Regions from separate parts of the Providencia sp. UF-183 genome, predicted to be linked through region 2. Evidence: predicted binding sites of a transcription regulator. Region 2 holds the regulator's gene; the other holds the start of a gene.
What was found. Region 2 encodes Fur, which represses iron uptake genes when iron is present. Its sites were predicted from a motif close to ATAATAATGAGAACNACTATCAA; they were not measured.
Positions count from the first base shown of each region.

Region 1: a site for Fur is predicted at 1,984-2,006, ahead of AC4IFT_RS12560 (TonB-dependent receptor domain-containing protein). Genes of this name have one in related genera too.

Region 1 is NZ_JBSICD010000012.1:38,712-42,932, forward strand. Features, by position in the region: gene AC4IFT_RS12560 (TonB-dependent receptor domain-containing protein) at 1-1,741, opposite strand, end outside; gene AC4IFT_RS12565 (hypothetical protein) at 2,203-2,562, opposite strand; gene kdgR (DNA-binding transcriptional regulator KdgR) at 2,808-3,590, opposite strand; gene kdgK (2-dehydro-3-deoxygluconokinase) at 3,816-4,221, shown strand, end outside.
Region 2 is NZ_JBSICD010000008.1:190,247-194,467, forward strand. Features, by position in the region: gene chiP (chitoporin ChiP) at 1-596, shown strand, start outside; gene AC4IFT_RS10090 (bactofilin family protein) at 801-1,334, opposite strand; gene fur (ferric iron uptake transcriptional regulator) at 2,010-2,459, opposite strand; gene fldA (flavodoxin FldA) at 2,726-3,253, opposite strand; gene ybfE (LexA regulated protein) at 3,408-3,701, opposite strand; gene tnpA (IS200/IS605 family transposase) at 3,949-4,221, opposite strand, start outside.

The DNA of each region.
Region 1 (4,221 bases), on a different contig from region 2:
TCACAACATAAGGGGAATAGACCCCCGTTGGGTTAACACCTTGGGAAAGATACCCTTTGATATCATTATTAAAGTACCCTACCCGCAATCGAGCGGTATCCTCATCAAAAATAAGGTTATTTTTTTCAAAATCTATTCCGACCTCAAATGATTTAGCATGCTCAGGTTTGAGTGGCACATCTGGCGTATAAGAATAGGTTTGCCCAGAAACGGTGGTTTCAAATAGGCTTGGCTCGCGATAACTGTCTGAATACTTAGTGTATACATCTAACTCATCAGTCACATGGAAACGCACTTCACCCATAAAATCATTTTTCGGGCCATAACTGATACTTTTCCCTAATACATGGTCATCAACATCAAAAGAGTGAATACGCCAACCCGCTAATGTACTGACCCACTCGCCTTTATACTCCATATTGGTAAATGCAGACGTGTTTTTACCTTTGGCATTGCGCGTTACAGGGTCCAACTCGTCCCCCTGAATTGTCCCTTCTGGTGTCCATATTGGTTGATACGTTTTGGTTAACGGCTTCGTTTTTTGCTCCATAAATTCCACGCCGTAAGTCACATTGATAGGGTAATTTGCCAATTCAGAGGTGTTTTCTAAGTTAAAACCCATCCGTTCATCTGTATAACGGTGCTGATATTGGTTGCCATAATGTGCAGTGACATCATCTGTCGTACCATTACGTTGCTTAAATTTACCTTTCGTCCACCATAAACCCAAATTCATGTCCACCCACAGTGAGTCTGGTTTATAGGAATAATTCAATGATGCGGTATCAATATCTGCCGTTCCCAGTGACCACTGTGGCATTTTTCCATCAGATTGGTACCAATAAGCAGCTAAAACTTCCCCTGCTTTTTGTTCATGACGTCGATAATTTAATTCAATACTTGAATAAGGGTTAAGGTAGATATTGGTTTTTAACAATGTTGATTGGCTTTCATAGCTGGTATTCACCACTTCTTGCCCTGGTTTTATCGGTGCATCGGTAGAGGCGTATTTATGATAGCCATTTTTCCCTGCAAAAAAGTTCCCTTGTTTTCTATCGCTATGGGCAATCAACACATCAAATTTTTCATTTCGATACGCCATACCTGCCGTCACTGAACCATTATTAAAGTGTGAATTTTTAACCCCATCCGACAAACGATACTGCGATTCATTTTTATTGTCTGATGCCACTGATGGGCGGCGGTTATTATTGTAAATATTCCCTTTAAATAAAAAACCAAATTGGTCACCTTGAGGAATAATACTGTTCGCGGATAGCGTTTTTAATTTAACCGTTCCCCCGATAGCGCCACCAGAGAATTTACTCATTGAGGCCCCCTTTTCAATATTGATGGTATCCACCAAATCCATATCAATGTAGGTTCTATCCGTACTGCCTTGGTAGCCGCGCCACGTATTGGTTGATTGCAAACTGCCATCAATAATAATCGGTACTCGCCCATTGCCTTGCAAACCACGAATACCAATATCTAATGCCCCAGCTTCATTTCGAGCATTATTAACCTGTAATGAACTTTCATTCGCAAATATGTCTGAGTTGGTTGTTCCCCGAACAGTTGAAACATCTTTAGTATCAATTTGTTTGCCATTCGATTTTATTTTACTGGCAGTAACCAGCAGCTTATCTTTTTGAGGTGTAGTTTGAGTTTCATCCGCAAATGCCGCACTTGATGAACAAATAACAAGTAAGCTAATTATTTTTTTATTTTGAAATATCATTTAAGTAATGCCTTCATTAATTAATGATTATTTTATTAAGACGATAAAACCCCGTCTGGCAGATTGATAAATACCCCTGCTGCCATACTGGAATTCGTGAATGTAATGGTGGGTTTACCTGTTACGCCTTCAGCAAGGCCAACATAAAAACCTTATTTATTGAATGGTTACGAGCCTATTTCCCCTATGAATACAAGCAGGACTTGGAATATACACCAATGATAATAATGATCAAGATCATAATGAATATCATTTGCATTATCATCAATATCACTATTGTTTATTACGTTGCGAATTATTTAGGCATAAAAAAGCGACATGCTTAATGCATCGTCGCTTGGGGAATTAAATGAAATGTAAAAAACAAAAAGGGCGTCACTGAGTGAAAACATAATCAACTTTTCAATCATCCAAGGGAGGCTTTACTCACCCCAATCATTAAACTATCAATGATTAAAACATTAATTATATCGCTGAGCTTGTTCCAACATTTTTTTCATTTGTTGGCGATCGGTCATCCACGGTGTCGAATTTGGGCACCCTGCTCCCGTTGGGTTGACATCGCAGACATTGAAATGCTTAAACAAGGCATTTTCGTCAGCGTCACGCTGCTCAAGTAAAGCTTGATAACTTTGTTCTTCTGGCGAAAGTTTCTTTTTGGGATCAAAGACAAACTTCTGTTCTGCCTGTAATTTTTTAACCCCTTGGTAGTCTTTATCAAACTGGCGATCAACGGGTGATTTCTCTTTAAAGGTAAAGTCGCTGGCAAAGCCGCAAGAAGTGAAACTAAGAAAGATAATAAAAATAGCCTTTTTAAACATAAAGATATCCTACTGTGTCGATAAGTTTACATTATACGCACAACAGTAGTACCGAATAGAAATAATTAAAATTTAATTTATGATAACCTTATTATTCAAATAGATAATTAACATAAATTATTAAATCAATTGATTGATACAGTCTGGATATGCCAAATGGCGATTTCTTGAAATATTAATCTGCTTTTCAAATGCAGGTGGAAACTCGTGAATAACATTCCAATATCCCCCTGCTCCTGCAAATATTATTCAGGATAGTGATGATATCCCATTTTTTCTGAAATACGGCGGCCTGATGCCTTTAATAACTGTACATAATGATCAAGTTGCTGTTCATCAAAACGAATGGTTGGGAACGAAATAGATAACCCTGCCACCACATGACCCAAACGGTCATAAACAGGAACCGCAATACAACGCAGGCCTAACTCTTGCTCTTCTCTATCTTGTGCATAATGGTGCTCACGCACCGCGGCTAACTCCACCAGCAAATCATCAACGCTTAAAATGGTTGTATCGGTTTTTTTGGTAAAAGACTCATCTTTCAGGGCCAAGCGGATAGTTTCTTCATCTTGCCAAGCCAATAAAATTTTACCAATTGCAGTGCAATACAGTGGGTTACGGCGCCCTACCCGCGAATACATACGCAGGTTATAACTGGAGTCAATTTTATGGATATAAATAATGGCATCGTCATCTAATGCCCCTAAATGCACCGCTTCATGGGTCATTTGCCCAATATGGCGCATTTCCTTATCTGCGATTTCAATTAAATCCACGTATTCAAGGGACTTTGCACCGAGCTCAAACAGCTTCAGTGTAAGTGAGTACTTATCAGCCTCGCCTTCTTGTTCCACGTAGCCCAATTGTTTCATGGTTTGCAAAAAACGAAAGGTGGTGGCCTTTGACATTAATAGGCGCTGAGATAGCTCGGAAACACCAATCTCTTTTTGCTCCCCTAACGCACTGAGAATACTAAATACTTTCACCACCGCGGATACGGCATCAGTTTGAGTCGTCTTATCCATGTTGTTTTCTTCATCCTATTAGATTGGCCGCGATAATATCATAAAGCCAATTAAAACCACGTGATACGGCATAGCATAATTGTCGAGCCTCACAAAAACAAGAACAGCGATTCATTATTTTTAAAACAGCGTTTCATTTTTATTGAAGTTCTGCACTAAATGCGTTTTAATAGCCTCATCAAGTCAGTAATCGATAACACAGTCGTAATCGTGCAGGTGATAAATATGAGTACACATCCGCAAGTTGCCGTCATTGGCGAGTGCATGGTTGAATTGCAAAAATCAGGGGGGCTATATAAGCAAGCCTTCGGTGGGGACACGCTAAACACTGCGCTGTATCTGTCTCGTTTAACCCAAAAACACGGTGTTACAACGCGTTATATCACTGGTTTAGGGGAAGACCCATTCAGCCAACAAATGCTTGATAGCTGGCAACAAGAAGGTATCAACACCGAAGCCGTATCGATTTCACAAAAACATTTGCCGGGTATGTACTTAATTGAAACCTCCGCCGATGGCGAACGCCGTTTCTTTTATTGGCGCGATAACGCTGCTGCCAAATTTTGGTTGGATGACAACAGCAAAGCACACACACAGCAACTTCTTAATTCACAACAATTTATTTACTTAA
Region 2 (4,221 bases):
TGCGTCTCTCATATCAATTTTATGGTTCTAAAGATAAAGTTTCTGATGGCGGTGTCAATGACGTTTATGATGGCTTAGCATGGTTGCAAGCGATGACATTAGGCTATACCTATGAACAGTTTGATTTTAAAGTTGAGGGAACCTATGTTAAAGCGGAAGGTAATCAAGGCTACTTCTTGCAACGCATGACGCCGGGCTGGGCGACATCCAATGGGCGTATGGATATTTGGTGGGATGGTCGTTCAGACTGGAACGCCAACAATGAAAAAGCATTATATGCAGGTGTGATGTACGACCTTAAAAATTGGGATCTCGCAGGCTGGAAAGTGGGTACATCCTATATTTATGGTTGGGATGCAAAGCCAAGCACAAATACCCAATATGCCCAAGATGTGCGTTTAAAAGAAAGTGCATGGAACTTTGATATTCTATATACCGTTCAAACTGGTCGAGCAAAAGATACGCTCTTTAAATTACACTTTACCAAATATGATAACCATACCGATATTCCTAGCTATGGTGGTGGTTATGGAAATATCTTCCAAGATGAAAAAGATATTAAGTTTATGGTGATGATGCCATTTACGGTTTTTTAATGAATTAAATAAATAGTGGTTACCATTGAAATAAGTATGATGGTAACCGACTAAAACACACATAGCATATATACGTAGTTTCAAATGGCCTAATAAAATAAGAAAATATACTTATATTGCGAGTTTGAAAATTAAAAATAAGGTGGATTACATTCACCTTATTTTTATTATTTAGTCATTATCCTAGTGCAGAAAAACAAATTTTTATAACGAAGCAATTCCTTTATCACCTTCATTATTGATGATAGGTACATCATGTTTTACTTTATCTTTTAATTGCGTGACTTTATCTGTATGAGTAACACTATTTTTGACTTTAGCTTGTCCAGAAAGGATGCCACCTTTTTTAATCGATAAACTGCTGTAGTGAATCGTTCCATGGACTTCGCCGTTATTTTCAATGCTAATGGATTCAGAGGTGCATTCACCTTCAACTCGACCATTAATAATCAACTCTTTACAAATAATATTACCCGTCACTTGGCCATTTAGCATAACTTTAACGGTATTATCTTTTCCTGTAATGTTACCAACGACTTTGCCATAAATGTGGACCTGCTCATTAGAGGTAATATTACCTTCAAACATCACATCCCTCGAAATTATCGTATTCGATTTTTCTTCACTAAGGGTTGGCGTTGATATCGTAACGTGTTCTTCTATCTTAGAAGTAATTTCAGGTTCACGAATGGTAGGGGTTTCTTCAGGGGTTTGTTTGTTTTGTCTTTTGGTGAACATTTTACTTACCTTTTTTTGATTGAAGTATAAGATCAAGAACAGAATTGATAATACAAATGAAAATAAGGTGATGGCTGTATGACGAAAAAACCATCCTATTAAAGTAAGAAACCAGAAGAAAAAACTAGTATTAATAAAAAGATATGTTTTTTTCATCAGTTAATCTCTTACGAAGTACGAGAACAATCCAAATAAGTCTAGCTAAAAATATACAAATTACATCATATAGTTGTAATTTAACTTTTTTATTACACTTAAATTGTTTGTTAAATTAAAAAAAGTAAAACTATATAGCAATATACTGAACTTATTTTAGACGTTAATTAGATAAACTATATGACAGTGATATGAAAAAAAGATGCAAGGTATATTTTAGATAACGTTATGCATCACTATGATATCATTGTAAATATTCTCAAATAGAGAAGGTGTGTTCATCCGTCAAACAATATAAAGGATTTGAAGTGAATTGCAACTTATTATAGAACACTTCAATATTTCACCTTAACGACATATTTTAGTGATAAATATAAAGTAAATGAAAGAAATTATGGATATTCTCACTGAGAATGCTTAATTTATCGGTGGATGGATACAATAAAAAAAGCCCGATAATGGTGGTTATCAGGCTTTTGAAGAATGGGTCACCATCAAAATATGATGGTGATTAATTTATTACTCTTTTGCTTCGTGTGCGTCAGCGTTATCGCGGCAATCACCATCAGCGCAGTGGCCATATAAGTACAAACTGTGGTTAGACAGCTTAATACCGTGACGTGCGGCGATATTTTTTTGGCGAGTTTCAATCGATTCATCAGTAAACTCAATCACTTTACCACAATCTAAGCAAATTAAGTGGTCATGGTGATGCTGCTGAGTTAATTCGAATACGGATTTTCCACCCTCGAAATTATGGCGCGTAACGATACCTGCATCATCAAACTGGTTCAATACACGGTATACAGTCGCTAGCCCGATCTCTTCGCCCATATCAATCAGCTTTTTATAGAGATCTTCCGCACTGACGTGGTGGCACTCAGGCTCCTGAAGTACTTCCAAAATCTTAAGTCTTGGAAGAGTGACTTTGAGTCCAGCATTTTTCAATGCTTTATTGTTGTCTGTCATGCGGGTTTGTCCTGTATCTTAAATCATAAATTTAACAATAATGAGACATTTTTAACATAAATCCAGTTGTCTTCTAAACTGATTTACAATTATAGGCATGGAAAATAAAAATAGAAACCATGCATTGTCTCATTATTTTGATAATCTCTTATAAGTCTATCCAATTAGGATATTTAATCGATTATTTTAGACCGAATGACCGTTCCGCGATGGTGCATTTTGAGCGGAAAGGAATTCGGCCAAGAGTAACGCTTGTTTTTAATCGACTAGCCAAGAATTTCAGCTAATGACATCTCTTCAGAGATTTGTTTGACCCATGCATCCACTCGTTCATCTGTTAACTCCGGTTGGCGATCTTCATCAATCGCTAATCCGATAAAGTGGTTGTCATCTGCCATACCTTTTGAAACTTCGAAGTGGTAGCCTTCGGTTGGCCAGTGCCCAACAATCACCGCACCTCTTGGTTCGATGATATCGCGAATAGTCCCCATCGCATCACAGAAGTATTCTGCATAGTCTTCTTGGTCTCCACAGCCAAAGAGAGCGACGAGTTTACCTTCAAAATCAATTTCTTCTAATGTTGGGAAAAAGTCATCCCAATCACATTGTGCTTCGCCGTAGTACCAAGTTGGAATACCAAGAAGTAGAATGTCAAAAGCTTCAATGTCTTCTTTGCTGCATTTTGCAATGTCATGAACTTCTGCTACGTCTTTGCCTAATCTTTCTTGGATCATTTTGGCAATATTTTCTGTGTTACCTGTATCACTTCCGAAGAAAATACCGATGACTGCCATAAACTGATTAACCTCTTGTTTTTCTAAGAGAGAAAGAAGGAGTGTCTCAACTTCTAGAACTCATTTAGAACGAAAATAAATAGAATTTTATGCCTTATTCTGGCGAAAAAACTTTTATAAGTCTGTCAAATTTGTGTGATTTACTAAGATAGCGTTACTTGAGTATTGTCTCATCAACTTGTTGAAGTTGTGACATCAAAATTTCTTCTATTAATTCACTACGGCTTATATTTTTTTCTTCAGCTAACTGATTCAGTACAGCAACAGCTTCTTCGTTTAGTTTAAGTTCAACTCGGCGCAATCCATTCACTTTATCGCGTTTTAATTGATTGCGTTTGTTGATCCTTAATTGTTCATCCCGTGATAGTGGGCTTGTCTTAGGTCGCCCAGGCCTTCGTTCCTCAGCGAACAAATCCAGAGTAGTACGATCAGTTTGTTCTTTTGCCATGTCTATAACTGCTAAAAGGGTGTGCCAATAATTCAGCGCGCCATGATACCCTAGCTAATCCCCTAGTGCTATAGCTGCAAGGCGAGGGAATAGGTTTGATTGGCGAAAAAAAGCGCGGTTTTAAGAAAAAAGCACCCCTTGCTATGTAGGTGATGCTTTTTTGAACACTTATCCAGTGAGCCGTAAAACCTCGTCCTTCAGGACGAGGATATAAGGCGCGGGTTTTAAACTAACTAGGTGTTTGCTGTTACTCAATGTACTGGCGGATAATGGATATTGGTGCGCCCCCACAACTCCCAGCAAAATAACTGGGTGTCCACAAAACTCCTTTGTAGTAATAACGTTGTGCTATATCAGGGCGATCCCGTCGAAGTAATCGACTCGATACCCCTTTAAGGCTGTTAACCAGATTAGATCTCGCCAATTTTGGCGGATAATTAATCAATAAATGAACATGATCACCTTCACCATCCATTTCAACCAGTTCAACATCGAAATCGGCACAAACACTGGAGAAGTA